Regions from separate parts of the Paenibacillus sp. FSL H7-0716 genome, predicted to be linked through region 3. Evidence: riboswitches for the same ligand, from Rfam matches in the RefSeq annotation. Region 3 holds a riboswitch; each other region holds the start of a gene.
The links. A riboswitch is a leader RNA that binds a small molecule or an ion and turns the genes downstream of it on or off. The one in region 3 is predicted to bind cobalamin.
Positions count from the first base shown of each region.

Region 1: linked by a shared signal. The riboswitch ahead of MHH60_RS27950 (DUF4430 domain-containing protein) and the one ahead of MHH60_RS16740 (S-layer homology domain-containing protein) in region 3 are both predicted to bind cobalamin.
Region 2: linked by a shared signal. The riboswitch ahead of metE (5-methyltetrahydropteroyltriglutamate--homocysteine S-methyltransferase) and the one ahead of MHH60_RS16740 (S-layer homology domain-containing protein) in region 3 are both predicted to bind cobalamin.

Region 1 covers NZ_JBBODA010000035.1:34,106-41,341, forward strand. The annotation lists gene MHH60_RS27935 (beta-mannanase) at 1-445, shown strand, start outside; gene MHH60_RS27940 (hypothetical protein) at 528-1,790, shown strand; gene MHH60_RS27945 (GAP1-N2 domain-containing protein) at 1,787-4,783, shown strand; cobalamin riboswitch at 4,911-5,113, shown strand; gene MHH60_RS27950 (DUF4430 domain-containing protein) at 5,284-7,236, shown strand, end outside.
Region 2 covers NZ_JBBODA010000002.1:327,660-334,895, reverse strand. The annotation lists gene MHH60_RS04370 (ABC transporter ATP-binding protein) at 58-828, shown strand; gene MHH60_RS04365 (FtsX-like permease family protein) at 803-2,752, shown strand; gene MHH60_RS04360 (DedA family protein) at 2,771-3,394, shown strand; gene MHH60_RS04355 (undecaprenyl-diphosphate phosphatase) at 3,445-4,305, shown strand; cobalamin riboswitch at 4,405-4,610, shown strand; gene metE (5-methyltetrahydropteroyltriglutamate--homocysteine S-methyltransferase) at 4,766-7,069, shown strand; gene MHH60_RS04345 (DUF1540 domain-containing protein) at 7,214-7,236, opposite strand, start outside.
Region 3 covers NZ_JBBODA010000012.1:59,084-66,319, reverse strand. The annotation lists gene MHH60_RS16745 (cellulase family glycosylhydrolase) at 1-1,110, opposite strand, end outside; cobalamin riboswitch at 1,452-1,652, shown strand; gene MHH60_RS16740 (S-layer homology domain-containing protein) at 1,817-7,236, shown strand, end outside.

The DNA.
Region 1 (7,236 bases), on a different contig from region 3:
GGAATACAAATCTAACAATGGTTATCGTGATCGATTGGATGAGATCGGTCTGATATCCTATACGATATTTGCTCGTCTTGCTGAGAACGGTGAGACTGCCCTGGTGAGGCAAAATGATGGTGTGAACCGGGTGATGGTCAGTGCAGGCAAAGCCCGGATCTATTATTCCATTCAACAAAAAAAGGCCTTATTCGGAAAACAAAAGACCGTACATATGGCGATTACGGCAGAAGTGCCCGTGGCACGGGATGTCCTCTGTTATGTCAAGAAACGTGGAGGGCATCCGGCAGGGAAAGAGGATGGTATTCTCTTTCCCTTCGTCCAGGATTTCGCTCCTGGACGCAATGTACTTCCGCCGATTGAAATCGGTAAGGATGATTTTGTACGCATCTTTTTCACCGATGGCAAGAAATATGGGCTTTATTACGAATTGGTACCGGAGTGAGACTTGGTCTACGCGTACAAGCGGGTAATGAGCAGTGCGTTCATAGCAAGTACGTAGATACAACTTTTGGGAGGATGAGTAGATGTCTTTTTTTAGCCGTTTTATGAAAAAGAATCAGCCGGAGCCGCGGCCGCTTTTTTACGATATAGTGTGTCCGTATTGCTTCACCAAGTTCTCTCCGGAGGATGTCGTCTTTCGGGCTATGCACAGCCGGGAGGACGATGAAAATTACGCATTGGGTGAGGATGACGCCTTGAACAAATACCGTGAGCGCTTCGGGCTTGATACGGTAGATGACATAGAAGCGATTATCAACCCGGCAGATATTCCGGAAGAATATCATCATTACACAGATCATGTGTTAACTGGGCTTACGGATCGTTACGGTGTGCTTACGCGCAGACGGCTTTGCCCGTCCTGCCATAATGAGCTGCCGGTGACTGCCGGGAAGGTGCCAAGTAACATCATCTCGATTATCGGGGCATCCCAAGTCGGGAAATCGGTGTATATGACCTCGTTGATCCACACATTGCAGCATACTACAGCAGGTCATTTTGATGCCGCTTGTATGCCGCTTAATGCAGAAATTAGCCGTAAGTTCCGTACATTGTATGAGGAACCGCTTTTTGAGCGTGGGGATCTGCTGGCTTCTACACAGAAGGAAAAAATGCAGGAGCCTTTTATCTTTCAATTTGTCTTTAAGGATGAAAATAAACCGCCACTGACACTTGTATTCTTTGATGTAGCAGGTGAGGGTATGGTGGATCAGGATTATCTTGGACTTCATGGTCAGCATATCAAGAACTCAGCGGGTATTTTGTTTATGGTCGATCCGCTGCAAATCCGTTCTATCCGTGAAAAGATTCATATTAACATCGGTGACCGCCCGGGAGAATGGGTCTCACAATATGACGAGCCACGCGATGTGGTGCTGACGATGTTCGGTGATTTTATTGCCTATCAGGAAAAGAGCAAAACAGACATTCCAACAGCGGTTGTGCTTGCCAAAAGTGATATGCTGCATTCACTCAAGGATGAAGATGGCGATTACATCAAGTCTAACAGCAATGTGTTCAATAACTATGTTCACCGCAAAACATTAAACATGGACGAGTTTCATAATATCGACGGGGAAATTCGCAGATTTATTGGTAAGGTGGACAGACCCTTTAAAGATACAATGGATGTTTATTTCGCGAATACGGGTTATTTTGCAGTATCTGCGTTGGGCAGCAACCCTGTGAATCAAAAGATTGAGGGTGTAGTAAGCCCGATTCGTGTAGACGAGCCTTTTATTTGGCTGCTGCATAAGCTGAAGTATATTGAGGGGAGCGACGGCCCGTGAATGTTTTCTCAGGGTCAACAATCGCCCAACAGATGTACACCCGCGAACGTCGCGGAGTGTTTCGTTCCACAGAAGGCTTCGATACGGTAGCGAAATCAGATAGTCTAGACAATAATTTTGTGAAAAAAATCCTTCATCCCTTCTGCCTCTACGATGCTCCTGCGGAGTTAACCGCGCGTGGGGAGAAGGATGAGGCTGCATATCCTGGTGCGCTGCACCTATTTCATGCTGAGAACGGGGATACAGTTATTGGGCTTAGTCGTTATCAAGCGGCCGATTTCACAGGCCAACGAAGCGCTTTTTTTGCACATAACTATGTAGTACCTGCTTCACGTTCCGAAGAAATTGTGCAGAGCTATGGAGACTGGCTGCATGCTGATTTTGCAGAGCGTTATACTGGAGAGCTTGGTGGAACCTTGCCGGAGCTGCCCTCTATTCCAGTTGTTCGCACAGACCGCAGCCCGGATCCAATCGCAGGCTTACGCTTGCTAGGGATTGATGAAGGGATATTCAAGGCGTTATTGCAAGCGGTAATGCTCTCTGTAGCAGGTAAGAAAAAAATCTACGTGGCTCTAAACGTACCTATCACCGAGTTGTCCGCGCGGGCGGTGGAGCTTACAGAAATTCTGTATAGCGTGCTGCCGTATGAATTCCGCCGTAGATTAGGCGTGATTACGTATGCGAATGAACCGCAAAGCCGTAAATATATACATCTTAGCTTTGTGGAAAAAGGTTCACTTCGTCCCGGTGACCGCAGTATTGAGAAGGATTATACCTTTGATTTGGCTTCCGGACGGATGGGGAATGTCGATTTTGGCGAGTCCCGCCAGCCTTATGCTGATTTGGTATGGAAGCTGTTACTGCTGAATCCAGGAGATATTAACGACTTCGTAAGCTTCGCCGATCAGATTCTGCGTGGAGAGAGTCCTGAGCACAAGCTATCTCTTTCTTTCTATAATGAGTTGGCTATCTTTTATGAGATTGAGCAAGGGAACGAGCATTTATATACGGAAAACAAGAGTGCGGTGCTAAGTGGTTTGCTTTCATACCTAAAGCCAGACGGTGCAATTCATTCTAGAATCCGCTTGAATGATATTTTCTTAGAACGGTTTGACCGGGAATTTGATCTGATTCGGCAAAGAAATGTGCCAGATCCGGCGATTATGGAATGCTTTAAAGAGTATTTTGTACTTAAGGATCACAATTACAGGGTCAGAATCGTGGATTATTTCATCAATGGGATGCTTCATAGTGTGGAAGCGGGCCGCAAGGATATTTTGAGTGCTGCTTACGGGATCATTGAGAGTAATGATGAGTTAAGTGCAGCTTACTTCCAGCGCGTGATGTCTGAAACTTATTTCCGTAAGCAGCTACTTGAGCCTTATATGGAATCAAGACTAGCTGCGGCGTCCAGATCTGCGGATATTCTGAGCTTTGTGCTCCATTGGGGGCGGTTCCTGCCAGTGGCGTTAGAGCAGTCTTTTGCTCAAAATGCTGTGAAGGATTATTTGCTAGAAAAGCTTCAGCTGGAGCATGATCCGGTGGCTTCTGTGGCGGAAATTCATGAAATTGTAGATAAGGCAGAAAAAGATCGCCGCAAAGGAACAGGAGTTGCTCCTAAGGCACTCTCCCTAATGCAGGATCTTGCTGCTTCAGCAGATAGATTCTTACTGAACCGCTTATCGCTTTCTGATATGACGCAGGAGGAGCTTCTGGAGGTAGTTTTTTTACGGTATGGTAATGTTGTCGATTGGCAGCCGCCACTGGATAGGATTAGCAAGCAGAAAGAGAATGCGCTGCGTGCCGCTTACCGCTGGTTTGGTGAAGAGAAGCCAAATGAAGAGATTTTTACAGGATTGTCTCCGCAGGAACTAGATGATGTGCAGCTACTGGGTCGTCGTTTGCTAAAAGAGGCGCGTGTTCTGGAACCCTTTGAACGGCTTCCGCTAGCCTTTTACTATACAACTCAGCGTGAAGGGGGTCCGCTGGATTACGATGCGCTTCTGGAGCTGTTAAAGCGTAAAGCCGGTTCCGACAAAGAAATCATCTATCGGTTTTTTGCTTGGTCGCAAGGCAATCCTTTATTTACGGTTTCGAATAAAAAGCTGCAACCGGGTTACCGTAAGGCGATTCTGAAGTATTTCCTGAGCAGTGATCGTGAAGCGTTCAAGAATCGGGAATTCCGAAAGAACTATGTCGCGGCAGCTCGGCCTGCTCTGCAAAATGTGTACAATGAAGCCCGCTCCCAACTGGCTTCCCCGCTGGCGCGCTGGATCAGCCGCAGCCGATTTCGACTCTTAATCTCCGGCTCCATTACGGGTATTCTGGTGATTATTGCAATTATCGTATTCAGTATGCTGCGTCCGGATGATACGAAGACGGCTCTGCCGGGAACAAGCCCTGAGCCGACCCCTGTTCAGAGTGCAGGCAATGTGCTGCCTCCGGCTTCAGTATACTTGAAGGATCAGAGCGGCGAAGGAGATAAGGGGAGCAGCATATTGGTGTTCACCTTCGCAAGTGCAGATGACTGTGTGCAGTTTCAACCGACTGAGATTAGTTTAATGTCTTCGTCTACAGAGATAGATAAAAGCTTTAAGGTCGCTGCTACGAATGGGACTTGTCCAGTGCCGTCAACGGATGGGACGGATGAGAGAAACGCCGCTGACGAGTCAGATGCCGCTGGCACTACTGGAGGAACAGCAGAAGGTGCAGATGCTACTAATGCTGTAGCTGATGTATCTCCGTCTCCTACGCCTTCCTCTGATGCTGAGGACAGCACTGGGTTGCCTTCCGCAACAGCTGTGACTGAAGGGGAACAACCTTCCTATCAGGTTGAGGTTACATTGGAGCCTGGAGCGACAATTTTAGAGAAAAGTATGATCAAAGCCGGAAGATTTACATTGATCGTAGATCCCGATCCTAATATTCCACCAGCTTCTGATTCAAGTGCTGAACCTTCCCCAACTGCAAGTCCGGAAGGAACAGTCGAATAACAAGCTTTCTGAACAGCAATACCTACCGGCAGGTGGCGTATTGCTGTTCATTTTTTTGCTGCCCTTACTAAGCTTTTCTATAGACATGCTATGTATTAATAGATATGATTATGGATGTCAAAATAAGATACTACATACTGGAAAAGGTGCAGACTCTATCAATCTAGTCGTCTGCTTAAAAGGGAAGTCCGGTGCAAGAGTCCGGCGCGGTCCCGCCACTGTATGTGCGGAGTTTTTCTTCTATAAGCCACTGCCCCGAAGGTAGGGTGGGAAGGTGAAGAACAGCGATGAAGCATCAGCCAGGAGACCTGCCTTTTTCGTGAGCGTTTCTATTCTTCGTGGGGTAAGAATGTGGAACATATACAGATGGACTGTTGGCAGGAAGCAAGCGCCTCAGCCTCGATTTGTAATCTTCCCTGACCGCCCTCTAAAGGGGCGGTCTTTATGTTATGCGTCTTATTCCCAGTAGTACCCATTCTTATACAGAAAGAGGTTAAACAATGAAGAAAATCATGTCTTCCAAGTTTGTAGCACTTGGGCTGGCCTTATTCATGGTCATTTCAATTCTAGGAACATCTCTTGCTCCGGCAGGACAAATATTTGCAGAAGCGAGCGCTGGCTCCGGTCTGGAAGCAACTGCTGCGGAGCGGATTAATGTTGCGGATGCGACTTATGCGGCTGCAGAATATCTCTTGAAAGGTGGCGTGCAATCGGATTGGCAAGCTATTGGATTAGCGCAAGCAGGATATAAGCTGCCAACCAGTTACCATTCAGAGCTTGAGAAAAAAGTAAAGGATGCAGCTGGAAATTTCGCCAATGTAACCGATTATGCTCGAATCGTGCTCGCAGTGAGAGCGATTGGTGCAGATCCTACTAGCTTTGCTGGTAACGGAACGACTCCTGGCTATAATCTGATTGAGAAAATTTATAATAACAGCAAGCTCAGTGAACAGACGCTAAATAATCCGGTATATGCTTTACTTGCGCTGGATTCTGGTAAATATAATATCCCGAGTGACGCGAAATGGACGGCGGATAAGCTCCTTACGGAGATTCTCTCCAAACAGAATCCGGATGGGGGCTTTGCATTAACCTCAGGCGCAAGTGAGCCTGATATGACAGCGATAACCTTGACGGCTCTGGCGGCACATAAAAATAATCCCGAAGCCTACTTAGCAGGGCTACAAGCCGTAGCTTGGTTATCTGCAGCTCAAGATAGCCATGGGGGTTACGGTGACAGTGCTGAAAGTAGCGCACAAGCAATCCTTGGACTCACATCCTTTGGAGTTGATCCTAGTGGATTAGAATACACCAAAAACAAAGTGGATCTAATGGAGAACCTGCTTAGCTATCGTCTAGCTGATGGTAGCTTCACCCATAGCCGTGGTGGAAGCAGTAATGTTCTGGCGACAGAGCAAGGACTTCAGGCGCTGGTTGCGTATAATTTGCTGTATAAAGGAAGCAACAGTAAGCTATACGATTTTTCCAAATCCTCCATTCAGAGCTCACTAATCTACGCCCCTGTAACGATTGAGGGACCACGGGCCACGTTGGCACAAGGGTACGCCTATGCTGGCAACGCACTTGGAGCGTTAGAGAAGCTGGCGCTTCAAACGAACTTGCCGATCACGAATCCTTCGGGCAGTTATGTGACTGGCATCGGAAGTATTGCTGCTGGAAGCTTTGGTGGTTATGACGGATGGATGTATGTTGTATCACGTGACGGAAAATGGATGAATCCCGATGTAGGCATGAGTGATTTTGTACTTAAAGATTCAGATCAGGTACTGGTTTATTATGCCGGAGATGACACTAAGCTTGTGGATTCCGTTACGCTTTCCAAGGCAAATCTTAAAGAGGGCGATTCTTTTACCGTCACTGTAACTAGTAAGACGTGGAAATGGGACGCTGCTACAAACACTTCCTCTCCTGTAACTGCAAAAGCTGCGGGTGTTCAGGTCGAAATTGGAGCTCAGACGGTAACGACGAATGCTAAAGGTGAGGCCGTATTCTCAGGAAATGTGCCCGCAAGTGACTATACACTGACTGTAACTGGCTACCGTGAAGGCAAAGCCCCAACGATTGCTAAATATACAAAAGCTCTAAAAGTGATTTCTAAGAATGTAACAGCTTCGCTAACCGTTGAAGGCCCGGAAGGGTTGATTAGTGAGGGGACTTTGAAAGCCTCCAATGCCCTTGAAGCGTTGCAACAACTAGGGTCTACCGATGATTTTAAAGTAGATATCACCAAATCGTCTTATGGCAACTTTGTATCAGGTATCCATGGAGTTTCGCAAGGTACTTACGACGGATGGTGGAGCTTCGTGGTATCACGCGGCGGGGAGTGGATATATCCAAGTGTGGGTATGGATGCGTTCGAACTACAGGAATCCGATCGTGTGCTTGTCTATTATGCAGGAGAAAATACACAGGTTGTAGATTCTGTGGTGCTT
Region 2 (7,236 bases), on a different contig from region 3:
CTATGTGTACACTTTGTATAATGAAGGCAATCCAGTCGAAAGAAGGAGAGGTAACACTTGCCCATTCTAGATGTTCATAATTTATCAAAAATATATGAGGGTAAAGTGTCCACTCAGGCGCTGAATCATATCCGCTTTTCTGTAGAAAAGGGGGAGTTTGTTGGCATTATGGGTCCATCAGGGAGCGGGAAAACAACGCTGCTCAACACGATTGCCACCATCGACCAACCGACCTCCGGTCAGATTCTGATCAACGGCCGAGATCCTAATCTGCTTAGCAGAAAAGAAAAGGCGCTTTTTCGCCGTCATGAGCTAGGCTTCGTCTTTCAGCATTTTAATCTACTGGATACGCTCACTGTAGAGGAGAACATTGTATTACCTTTAACGCTTGCAGGTGCTCGTGTCCCAGAGATGGAGAGCAGGCTGAAAGAGGTCACTACCTTGCTTGGCATCGAACATTTGCTGAAGAAACGCACGTATGAGGTCTCAGGCGGACAAATGCAGCGGACGGCTATCGCCCGGGCGATGATTCATCGTCCAGCGTTAATTTTGGCGGATGAGCCCACAGGCAATCTGGATTCCAAAGCCTCAGGGGAAGTCATGAATATGTTGACAGAGGTGAATAAGGAAGAAGGAGCTACGGTGCTGATGGTCACGCATGACGCAGTGGCTGCTAGCTTTTGCAACCGGGTCATCTTTATTAAAGACGGACGTTTCTATAGTGAAATGTACAAGGGCAGTAATAGAGGCGCTTTCTTCCAAAGTATTATTGATATGCTGTCTCTGCTTGGGGGAACCAGCCATGACCTTTCGGCAATTCGCTTATAGGAATGTAACACGTAATAAACGCAAATATGCCGCTTATTTTGTCGTCAGTGCTTTTTCGGTGATGATCTTTTTCGTGTGCGCTTTGTTTATTTACCATCCGGATATTTCAAAGAGCTTAATTTATAGTACGGCGGCTCATACGATGATGGTGGCAGAGGCAATCATTTATGTCTTTTGTTCTTTGTTCGTGCTCGTATCCGTTGGATCCTTCCTGCAGTCGCGGAAGATGGAGTTCGGAATTTTATTGATGCATGGAATGACGAAGAGACAGCTGAACACCATGGTTTTTCTGGAAAATATGATGATCGGCACCTCTGCCATCCTGACAGGTACCCTTCTCGGTTTACTTCTGGGTAAATTATTTTTGATGATCGGGTCCACTTTTTTGGGAATCCCCCTGTTAACCTTTCATCTCCCATGGCAGGCACTTGTGCTTACGATCTGCAGCTTCGTGTTATTGTTTTTTCTGATATCACTTTGCACCTTTGTTTTTATTGGCAATGAGTCACTGATGCGTATGTTTCAGGGAGAGCGTAAGGCAGAAGAAGAACCCAAAGTATCCTTTGTATTATCTATTATTTCTGCTGTACTGCTGATCAGTGGTTATTATATGGCGGCTACTGCAAAAGCTGCTTCCGTAGAGAAAGTTATGTTTCCGGTCGTTGCAATTACGGTTATCGGGACGTATCTCTTTTATACCCAGCTAAGTATTTGTTTGGTTAAGCTGCTTAAGGACATTCGGCGCTTGTATTGGCATCGTACGAATATCATCACTTTATCCGGGTTGTCCTACCGCTGGAAAGAGAATGGCCGAATGTTTTTTATGGTGACGATTGTATCCGCAGTCTCCTTCACTTCCGTAGGAGTATTTGCATCGATACATACACTTTCCAGAGAGCTGAAATTGGATTATCCCGCAGCAGTGGGTTATGTAGCCAAAGGAAACCCGGCGGGTGTACCTTTTGATCAGCATCTGAACGAAATTAAGGAAGAGCTCAAGACGCACGGACTCCCTTATGAAGCGCTTAGTATTCCGATTAAATATGCTGAGGTTGAAGCTCAGACTGGACCCGATCGCACTTTACGCCTTCCCTTGATTGCTTTCAGTGATTATAATCTCGCCCTGCAACGTGCAGGTTTCACAACAGATGAGCGTGTTCTGGTGGGCAACGATGGTCTGGTGATGATTGGATCGCAGCGGGATCGCAGTTTAACAGAAGGCAGAGTAAAAGCAGTCTATTCCTTGCAGCAAGGACTTGCCATTAAAGAAATAGGTTATACCGAGCAAGTCCCCATCGCCGAATATTTATTGCCGGAGCTGGATGGTAGAGATGGCGGGGATTTTAGTGGTGTCGTGATCAGTGATGAGCTTTACAGCGCTATTGATCCCGTGCAGTCGGATCTTTATACAGGTTTTTATGTAGAGGATTTTCCACAGACGGTAGGTATCGCAGCTGATCTTGCCCATAAAGGTAAACAGTCCTATGAAAGTGATTCTCCGTATGCGATTGTGATCAGCGGCACGCTGTTTGAACTTCAGAAAACATTGTATAACACAATGCTTTTTGCTTCCTTGCTGGTGGGCACTGTCTTTTTTATCGCGGCGGGCAGCTTTCTTTACTTCCGGTTATATACCGATCTTGATCATGATCGCAATCAATATTCCACTTTGTCCAAGATGGGGCTTACGGATAAAGAACTCAATCGAATAGTTACGATTCAACTCGCTTTGTTGTTTTTTGTGCCGGTCGGAATAGCTATTTTACACAGTGTGTTTGCCTTTATTGCCCTTCAACGGTTGTTCTACTTATCTATCGCAACGGAGACAGGCGCGGTGTTACTCGGATATTTGGCTGTTCAAGGACTATACTTCTTTTTTATTCGCAGCCGCTATTTACGCAACCTGAAGAAGAACTTGATATGAGAAATGGGGGGGAACAAGATGCAAGCATGGATTACAGATTTTATGGAGCAGTTTGGTTACTTCGGTATTTTTCTGATGCTGGCCTTTGAAAATATATTTCCACCAATTCCTTCAGAAGTGATCCTGCCCTTTGGAGGATTTATGACGACTACGACGAGCTTAACGATCCCTGGTGTAATTATTGCTGCCACGGCTGGTTCGCTACTGGGTGCAGTAATCCTCTATTATATTGGCCGATTATTGGATGTGAGCCGGTTAGAGAAACTGGTTGAACGCTGGGGTGGCCTAATTCGGATCAGTAAAAAAGATATCCACAAGGCTGACGCCTGGTTTGATAAATATGGCTATTGGACTGTATTGTTTTGTCGGATGGTTCCGCTGGTCCGCAGTCTGATTTCGATTCCGGCGGGAATGTCGGGCATGAAATTTGGAGTGTTTATGATCTTCACAACGATTGGCACATTGGGATGGAATTTGCTGCTTGTGCTTATTGGCGCGGCTTTGGGCGAATCCTGGGAAGACATTGCCATGTACATGGATGTGTACTCCAATGTAGTCTATGTACTAATTGCTGGCGGATTAGTTATTATTGGGTTTCTGTACTTCCGCAAACGCAGCCGGAGAATGAACACTGAGGGCTAAGCGGGTGGAGGACTGATAATAGAAATGATTATTAAAAAGGAGGGAAACACATGGAGCTATTAACGATTATTAAAGCCATTATTTTGGGGCTTGTTGAAGGTTTAACTGAATTTGCTCCAGTATCCTCCACGGGTCATATGATTATTGTTGATGATATGTGGCTGAAATCACAGGCGTTATTTGGACAATATACGGCAAATACCTTCAAAGTAGTTATTCAACTGGGTTCAATATTAGCGGTTGTTGTGATTTTTAGAAATCGGTTCATTGATTTGTTAGGCTTAAAGCGTTTCAGCCGTAAGCAATTGGATCCTGTAACAGAGGAGCTACCGCAGATGGAGCAGGGCGGGCATCTCAAGCTGACTCAGGTTCTGGTAGGGTTAGTGCCTGCAGGTGTGTTAGGTGTTCTGTTTAATGATTATATTGATGAGCATTTATTCTCTACCTCAACGGTGTTAATTGGTCTAGTGATCGGGGCTATATTGATGATTATTGCGGATCTGTTTGGGCCGAAGAAGATCAGAACTGAGAGTGTAGATCAGATTACATACAAACAGGCACTTGGTGTAGGTCTTGTACAGTGTTTTTCGTTATGGCCTGGATTTTCACGCTCGGGCTCGACGATTTCTGGTGGCGTACTCCTCGGGATGAGCCATCGGGCCGCTGCTGATTTTACGTTTATTATGGCAGTACCCATCATGGCAGGTGCCAGTCTGTTGTCACTGATGAAAAACTGGCAATATTTCACCATGGACGCGTTGCCGTTTTTTATTGCTGGCTTTATTAGTGCCTTCCTATTTGCGCTGTTATCGATGCGTTTCTTCTTAAAACTGATCAATCGTATCAAGCTCTTACCGTTTGCTATATACCGTATAATTCTTGCTGCTGTAGTATATTTCGTATTTTTCTAAGTCCGTTATAAGGAATCGATATAACAGAAGCCCCAGTAATCTATTGCAGATTGCCGGGGCTTTCACGTATGATGACATCAGATTAAGACACTCAAATGATGAAAGATATCGGAGACAGGTGCTGACCGGAAAATAGTAATTCGGTAGGCTTAATAGGGAAATTCGGTTCGAAGCCGATGCGGTCCCGCCACTGTAACGGAAGAATCTCGAGCAACAGAGGTCACTGGCAATTTACTACTGCTGGGAAGACTGCTCAAGATGTTGACGCCGCTAGCCAGGAGACCTGCCTGTTTCAACAGCACTGCTTCACCTACGGAAGATAGGGAGGTGTTAGACGTTAACCATGGGTATATCATGGGCGTCTTTCCCTTTGACTTTTTTAGGGAAGGGCGCTCTTTTTTATAGGAAAGCAAGTAGCTTTGGAGTTTGAAATAAGAGATTGAAGAGGGAGTGTATCGAGATGACGAATAAAGTAAAAGTAAGCAATCTTGGATATCCGAGAATCGGAAAGAACCGCGAATGGAAAAAGACACTGGAAGCCTACTGGCAGGGGAAAATAAATGAGGAGCAATTCCGCTCCGAAATGGCAGCAATTCAGCTGCAGCATTTGAAGACCCAGCAAGAGGCAGGAATTGAGCTTATTCCGGTAAATGATTTTACATTTTATGATCATGTGTTGGATACGGCTGTTATGTTTGGAATTGTACCTCCACGGTACACGTATGATGGCGGCGACATCGGGCTTGATCTTTATTTTGCAATGGCCCGTGGTAATGCTGAGGCTACTGCCTGTGAGATGACCAAATGGTTCAATACGAACTATCACTATATCGTTCCAGAGATCGGCACACAAACACCACGCCTGACTGAAAATAAACCTCTAGCGGCTTATCGTTTTGCTAAATCGCAGGCAGGGATTGAAGGTAAACCGGTACTTTTAGGTCTGTATACCTTCCTTAAGCTGTCCAAAGGTTACGCAGCGGCAGATATCGCCAAGATTGCTGCACGTTTTGTTCCGGTCTATGTTCAACTGCTACAGGAACTGAAGCAAGAAGGGGTAAGCTGGGTACAAATCGATGAGCCAGCGATTGTTACAGGCATAAGTAAAGAAGAATTAACACTGCTTAACTCGATATACACAGAAATTGCCGGCTCCGTGCCGGGCTTGAATATTATTTTACAGACGTATTTTGAAGCTGCTGAACCGCTGGAGGCACTGCTAGAGTTGCCTGTTCAAGGCTTGGGTCTTGATTTTGTGCACGATGGTGGAGCGAATCTGGCTTCTATCGAACGTCTTGGCTGGCCGAAGGACAAATGGCTGGGTGCCGGAATTATTGATGGACGGAACATTTGGCGTTCCGATTTAGACGCTAAGCTGCAACTGGTAGAAAAGCTCAGCGTTCATGTGCCGCTTGATCGTCTTATTCTTCAGCCTTCTTGCAGTCTGCTGCATGTCCCAGTCACCGTTCAAGGTGAGGTGAAGCTGAAGGCGACAGTTAAGAATGCGTTAGCTTTTGCCGATGAGAAGCTTGCAGAGCTTAGTCTGCTCGGAGCAGCCCTCGCAGATAAAGGAGAAGCTTCTAAAGCAGCGCTGGCCGCTAGTCGTGAAGCTATTGCAGCATTCCGCGCACTACCTGAGCGTGGCCGTAAGGATGTGGCGGAGCAAGTGCTTGCACTTGCAGCTCTACCGGACCAACGCAGTCTGCCTTTTGCTGAGCGCTTAAAGGTGCAGCAAGAGAAATGGCAGCTTCCACTTCTGCCAACCACTACAATTGGTAGCTTCCCGCAGACAGTAGAAGTGCGTCAGGCGAGATTGAAATGGCGTAAAGGGGTCTGGAATCAGGAGCGTTATGATGGATTTGTTCGTGAGCAGATCGCGGATGCAATTACCTTCCAAGAAAAGCTAGGTCTGGATGTTCTGGTCCACGGTGAGTTCGAGCGTACAGATATGGTGGAGTTTTTCGGAGAAAAGCTGGATGGATACTTGTTTACTAGTAATGGCTGGGTTCAATCCTACGGTTCCCGTTGCGTTAAGCCACCGGTGATCTACGCGGATGTTGCATTTATACAGCCTATGACTGTAAAAGAAAGTGTCTATGCACAATCGTTGACGAAGCTTCCGGTTAAAGGAATGTTGACGGGCCCTGTAACGATCCTCAATTGGTCATTTGTACGTGATGATCTCAGCCGGGAAGAGGTGGCCAATCAAATTGCTCTTGCCCTTCGCCATGAAGTAAAAGCGCTGGAAGATGCAGGTATCGAAATGATTCAAGTGGATGAGCCGGCTATACGTGAAGGACTTCCGCTTAAGGCAGAAGACCGTGAGCATTACCTGAACTGGGCAGTGAAGTCGTTCCGCGTTGCTACGAACCATGTGAAGGCAACGACACAAATTCATACGCATATGTGCTATAGCGAATTCAATGACATGATCGATTCCATATCGGCTATGGATGCTGATGTAATCTCCATTGAGACTTCACGTAGCCATGGAGAGCTGATTATCAGCTTTGAGGAGCAGGACTATGATAAAGGAATCGGTCTTGGAGTGTATGACATCCATAGCCCGCGGGTTCCGGCTGTAGAAGAAATGACAGCGAATATCGATCGTGCGCTGCGGGTGCTGGATCCTGAACAGTTCTGGATTAATCCGGATTGCGGTCTGAAAACACGTGGCTGGCAGGAGACAGAGGATGCACTACGTAACATGGTAAGAGCTGCGGCTATTGCGAGGGAAAAGTCAGGGGTTATTGCTTCTAAATAGACATAAATAAATTAGAGCCAGGGTAAATTACCCTGGCTTTTTAGTTCACTTATTTTTTTATATCAGCTACTTGATAATAATTCTCAATCTTGTTAGAATGAAAAAGAAAAGAAGGAACCGTGGAGGGTCCCTTCAGGCATTTACTTATTTACTTTCGAAAGTTTTGC
Region 3 (7,236 bases):
ACCAGACATTAATACATTGTGGAGTTCAGGGTCAGACCACTTATAAGTTTTACGGTTGAAATGCTGCCCGTTATCCCAGAGCATGGAAGTCATTTTCTTTTCTTTCAAATAATAAGTCAGATACTCGAAGAATTTAAGCTTCTCGCCCTGTTCAATCACACCCGTGTCTTTATCGAAACCTAATAAACCAAATTCGCCGACGATGACAGGGATGCCTTTAGCTACAAATGTATTGTAAACGTTATCAAAAGTTTGAGTGATATCGTTTTTTGTATCTTTTTCAAACGTGGTGTAGCCGGCAATGTTCACACTAAAAGGCCAGAAGCCATAGAAGTGAACGGTCGCAATAATATTTGGATCGTTCAGAGCCGTAATCGTCTTATAGAGATGATCCATTCTTGTTTGCGTAGGTGAAGACTCTAATGAAGGTAATACAAGTGGGCGGAGGTCGTTTTTCCCACCGGATTTCCGCACGATTTGATAGAAGGAGTTATTAAGTTCAGTAAGCATTTGCTCCATTTTTGCTTCGTCTGTGCTTCCACCATCGGTGAACCGAGGTTCATTTATGCTCTCGAACATCAGCTTATCGGATTTGTCCTTGAAGCGATCGGCAATTTGAGTCCAAGCTGCATTATAACGTGCCAGCGTTTCATCGTGTTTTTCTTCCATATGGCTTACCCATAGCCAGGAATCGTGATGGACATTAATCATGACATAAAGCTTGGCGTCCAGTGCCCAGCCGACAACTTCTTCCACACGGTCGAGGTAGGCCTTTTCTAGGGTATAGTCTGGTGCCGCACCCATGTGAGTATCCCAGGTCACAGGAATCCGAATGCTTTTATAGCCTTGAGCGGCGATCTTTTTAATAAGATCTTGGGTCACACGTGGATTGCCCCAGGAGGTTTCATCCTCACCTGTAGCATCTAAAGTATTGCCAAGGTTCCATCCGGGCTGCATTTCGTCTACATAGGATTGGATCTTACTCTTTGGCGCTGCCTTAGCTTGTTGCTCGTCCTTAGTTGCAGCTGCGGCCATGGATGAGAACAGAGAGAGCAGAAGAGCGGTGACAAGTGTCAATGATAAGAAGGATTTCTGGATTCGCGTAGTCATTGAATTCTCCTTTGTGAGATAATTTAGGATGCTTGGACCTGGCTTTGACGCTGTACTTGGTGGTTAGATGAACACAAACACCTCCATTTTTATTTTGTAAACGCTTTCTTAATATACCCTAACATAGAATACACTTAGCGAGTACCTTACTAATTTGTGGTAAATTCATATAAGAATTAGTGATTTAAACTGATTTCCCCCACAGTTGGATAAAGAAATTATTTAAATAACCCCTAGTCGTAGAAATTGGTTATTCAATAGGATTATCTCTAGCTGCCCGTTATACAAAAAAGAAATATAACATGACAAAAGCATATATATTAGTTATGATGAAGCATGAAAATTTAAAATTAGAAATAGGTGCCAACTATGATAGTTGCGGAAGTACAATCATAGATTGGTTAAATGGAAAGCGGGTGTGAATCCCGCGCGGTCCCGCCGCTGTGAAAGAGGAGTCCTTGCAAAATGCCACTGGGAAACTGGGAAGGCAGCAAGGGTGATGATACTTGAGCCAGAATATCTGCCTTTTTCTGTTACACCATCAAACTCTACGATCGATAGAGAGGTGCTTGAATAGTGTTGGCCAGCGATTATTGTGGTTCACTATCTTAACCTCTTGACGTTTATGTTGAGTGGTTTTTTTGTGGTTATAAGAAAAGTTTATTCTGTTTTTTATCATAGGTATGAAGGGAAGGGTTATGGAAAAATGAAGAAAAATAAGTTTTTAGCGTGGTTACTAATTGTAGCTGTATTTATTACGACATTCTCTACAAGTGTAATCCCGGCTCAAGCAGATGGAGCAAGCTCTACCCTTAAAGGGTATGTATCTGTATCCGTAGAGAAATTCTCCTTAGGCCAAGGGTATATTAAGGAACCTATTAAAGTTCCGATTTATGAAGGCGATAATGGCGCATCTTTAATAACACGTGCGCTAGGTGATGGGAATTATAGATATTTAGGAAATATAGATAGTGGTTTTTATTTATCAGAAGTTAAAGATAGTGGCAGAAGTGAAGTCAATATTCCACAATATATTTTAGATATGATTTCAGCCGATGGGAAAACAGTCGGCACTAAAGCAGACCCAGAGTGGTTAAGTCAGTTTGACTATACCTCCATGTCGGGTTGGATGTATGCAGTAAATAATGTGTTTCCTCCGTTTGGGATGACCGATTATAAGCCTCAAGACGGTGACATCATTCGAACTCAGTTCACCACTTATGGTTATGGTTCTGATCTTGGCGGCTGGGGGGAAATCCCAGTTCAACTTGCCAATAAGGATGCTTTAACTGCAGAAATCGCCGAGATTAACAGTGCCCCTAATAAAGAAACTATTTTGGACAGACCAGTAGTGCAATCGGCAGTTTATCAAGCCTATTCCGTGCTCGAAAACATGGCAAGCTCTCAAATAAGTGTAGATCATGCGCTTGTCGGTCTTAACAATGCATTAGACATAGAACCCCCTGTTATTACAGTAAGTGGCATACAAGATAAACAGGAAGTATCCAATAAAGAAATAAGCTTCAAAGTAGCTGTCACCGACAATGTATATAGTGACATTACTCCAGAAGTGAAGCTGAATGGAGTTACTTTATCACCTGCAACTGGGGAGTACAAAGCTACTCTGAATTCAGGCAGTAATGCAATTACTGTAACGGCTCTTGACGGAGCTGGAAACAAAACAAATGTAACTTATCAGGTTACTTACAAACTGGAAACTACAGTTGCCGTCAAACAACAGTTAGATAAAAACCTTGCTTATATTTTAAATACTGTAAAGAATCCAACGTTCGGAACAGGTAGCGGAGAATGGTCAATCCTTTCTTTGGCTCGGGCGAACTATACAGTACCTAACGGTTATTACGATCTTTATTACAACAATGTAGCAACGAAAATAGCATCAACCATTAAAACGGATGGAAAACTCGACGCCAATAAAAGCACAGAGAATTCCAGAGCAATATTAGGACTTACCTCTATCGGAAAAGATATCACAAATGTTGCGGGATATGATCTGAGAAAAGCACTGGCTGATTATCAATATATCCAGAAGCAAGGCAATAATGGTCCGATTTTTGCTCTGATCGCGTTAGATAGCCATAACTATGAGATTCCTGTAGTTGATGGAGTTACAGAACAGACCACAAGAGAAAAACTGGTTCAGTACATTTTAGATAAAGAGGTTAAAAAAGGTACAGCAGAGGCCGGTGGCTGGGCATTAGGCGTAACCAAAGCCGATGTCGATATGACTGCGATGGCAATGCAAGCTCTTGCACCTTATTATGCAACCCGTGATGATGTAAAAGCTGCCGTGGATCGGGCCATCCAATGGCTGTCCGATAACCAAAACAATCAAGGCGGATTTACAAGCTGGGGAAGCACTAGCAGCGAGAGTATCTCGCAGGTAATTGTAGCCTTAACTGGTGTAGGCGTAGATCCGCACACGGACGCTAGATTTGTTAAAAGTGGAAATTCGCTTATTGATGCATTACTTAGCTTTGCTGCACCTGAGGGTGGATTTAAACATATCCTCACAGGCAAAGTGGACAATATGGCAACGGACCAAGGTACGTATGCACTTGTGTCTTATGATCGTCTAATCAATCATAGCAGCCGTCTCTTTGATATGAATGATGTGCAATTAGAACAACCTACTACTGTTGTAGCCAAACAACAATTAAATAAAAGCCTTGCCTATATTCTAAACACTGTAAAGAATCCGTCGTTTGGTACAGGTAGTGGAGAATGGTCGATTCTATCTTTAGCACGGGCGAACTATACAGTGCCTAACGGTTATTACGATCTTTATTACAACAATGTAGCAACGAAAATAGCATCGATCATTAAAGAGGATGGAAAACTCGACGCCAATAAAAGCACAGAGAATTCCAGAGCGATTCTAGGGCTTACCTCTATCGGAAAAGATATCACAAATGTTGCGGGATATGATCTGAGAAAAGCACTGGCTGATTATCAATATATCCAAAAGCAAGGCAATAATGGTCCAATTTTTGCTCTAATCGCGCTAGATAGCCACAACTATGAGATCCCTGTAGTTGATGGAGTTACAGAACAGACCACAAGAGAAAAACTGGTTCAGTACATTTTAGATAAAGAGGTTAAAAAAGGTACAGCAGAAGCTGGTGGCTGGGCATTAGGCGTAACCAAAGCCGATGTCGATATGACTGCGATGGCGATGCAAGCTCTTGCACCTTATTATGCAACCCGTGATGATGTAAAAGCTGCCGTGGATCGGGCCATCCAATGGCTGTCCGATAACCAAAACAATCAAGGCGGATTTACAAGCTGGGGAAGCACTAGCAGCGAAAGTATCTCACAGGTAATTGTAGCCTTAACTGGTGTAGGCATAGATGCGCACACGGACACTAGATTTGTTAAAAGTGGAAATTCGCTTATTGATGCACTGCTTAGCTTTGCTGCACCTGAGGGTGGATTTAAGCATATCCTCACAGGCAAAGTAGACAATATGGCAACGGACCAAGGAACGTATGCTCTTGTGTCCTATGATCGTCTGATCAATCATAGCAACCGTCTCTTTGATATGAATGATGTGAAACTGGAACAACCAGAAGAACCGGGGCCTGGGCAACCAGAGGGTCCGAAAGAACTTCCGTTACCTTCTGGGGAGAACCCGAAAGTAGAAATCCCAAATGACGCTAATGATTATATCGTTCCGATCAGCACTGGAGATAGCAACAAAGAAATCACAGTAGCTATTTCGGAAGAAAATCAATCGAAGGTTAGTGTCAATTTACCAAGTAACAGCGACCTTCCTCAGATAGAGGCCATAAAAGGTAACGTATCTGTAGTCATTCCTAAGGGTGCAAAAGTTACAAGTGGGGATGCCTCTGCGATTGAACTGATTTCAGCTTTAACCGGTGCAGAATCTGCACTAAAAGATAGTGTGAATCAGATTATTCCCGGGGACAAGAAGCTTGATAACATTCTTCAAGCATTTTCCATGGGTGGTAGTGCAAGAGTAGAATTCAGTCAATTTATTACGTTAACCTTTAAGGACCTTAAAGGAAAAGAAGCTGCTTATATTCAAAATGGCACCCCTCATGCCATTCAAAAATATGCAAGTGATGACTTAGGTTTTGCAAGCGGTAAGTCTGAGTATGCCTATGATAGTGGAAATGACTTAATTGTAAAAACCAATCACTTCACTGACTACATTGCGTATGCTTCCAGTGCAGTACAAACACCTGGCGGCGACGGTGGTAGCGGAAATGGTGAAGGAAATGGCGGCAACAATGGTGGCGGAACCACTCCATCGAAACCATATGTAACCCTGTCCGTGGATAAGCTTACAATTAATAAGGGATATGTTGTTCCATCTGTACAGGTAGAGCTACAATCTGGTGACACGGTGTGGTCTGTATTAAAAAGAACATTAGATAGCCGCGGTATCGAATATCGAGATTCTTGGAGCGGTAAATATGGAAGTGTGTATGTAGAATCGATCGCAGGCGATGGAGAATTTGACCATGGCAGCGGCAGTGGATGGATGTATAATGTGAATGGAGTCTATCCTGATTATGGTGCATCTTCATATAAACTAAGTGCCGGGGAAAGAATTCAGTGGCGTTATACTACGAATTTGGGTGTAGATCTAAATGCACCGATACCAACTACAAGCCCTACTCCAACCCCAACGCCTAAGCCTGGTGCTACTCCTGCTCCTGGTGGGGGAGCTAATCCGGAAGCCGGCGTTGATCCAAATGTGAGTCCATCTCCAACAGTGACTCCTAAGGATCCTAACCAGAACACGAATGATATTAAACAACTGTATACAGATGCTGATAAGATCTCTTCCTGGGCTTATTCAGCGATTGAAACAGCTACGGTAAAAGGATATATCCAAGGTAACAATGGTCAGGTGAATCCGAAAGCTTATATCACAAGAGCGGAGTTCACTAAGATTCTCGTTTCTGCATTAGAACTTGATATTAAGAGTGATAAAGGCATTACCTATAAGGATGTCGCTCTAGGCGATTGGTTCTATCCATATGTGAATGCTGCGCATAAGGCAGGTCTAATCACAGGCTTTAATAATGAGTTTAAGCCAAATGACAAAATTACTCGGGAGCAAATGGCCGCAATTATCGTCAGAGCATTGGCTATCCCGGCGACGAAGCCAGGAACAGCGATTAAAGATATCAACACAGTATCGGCATGGGCCAAAGCAGATGTAGAGACCGTTGTTGCGACTGGTTTGATGTTAGGCGATGATAATCAATTTAAGCCTAAAGAGCTTGTAACTAGAGAAATGGCGGCTGTTGTAGCTACTAGAACCCATGATTATAAGAGTGGGAACAAAGTGGTTAGTCCAACTATTCAGAATACAGCAGTTAGTTCTTACATTCAGAACACAGCTGCCTTTTTGCAAAAAACAGTAACAAACCCGGTCATCTCCTCGGTTGGCGGGGATTGGACAGTATTTGGGCTGGCACGTTCTGGTGTGAAGGTTCCAGATAGTTATTACGCTAAGTACTATGCGAATGTAGAAGCAACTCTTAAAGAAAAAGCTGGGAAGCTGCATAGCGTAAAATATACGGAATATGATAGAGTTATTTTGGCATTAACTTCAATCAACAAAAATATTGATAAAGTGGCGGGTTATAACCTACTTGTACCTCTCGCGGATTTTGATACTGTAATTAAGCAAGGTATTAATGGTCCTGTGTTTGCTCTCATTGCACTGGACAGTAATCATTACGACATTCCTGTGGTTAAGGATGTAAAGACGCAGACGACTAGAGAGATGCTCATTAATTATATTTTGGGCAGAGAGATCAGCGGCGGTGGATGGGCACTAGGCAGTAATGCTACAGCGGCTGATCCAGATATCACGGGGATGGTCATTCAAGGCTTAACGCCGTATTACAAAACCAACGCCAAAGTAACAGCTGCTGTGGACCGGGGGATTGCTTGGTTATCCAAAACACAGACAGCAGACGGTGGTTTTGCAAGCTGGGAATCTACAAATTCCGAAAGCATCGCTCAGGTGATTGTAGCTTTAACTGGCCTTGGTATTGACCCGCATAAGGATTCCAGATTTATTAAAAATGGACATTCCGCAGTAGACGCATTGCTTAGTTTTGC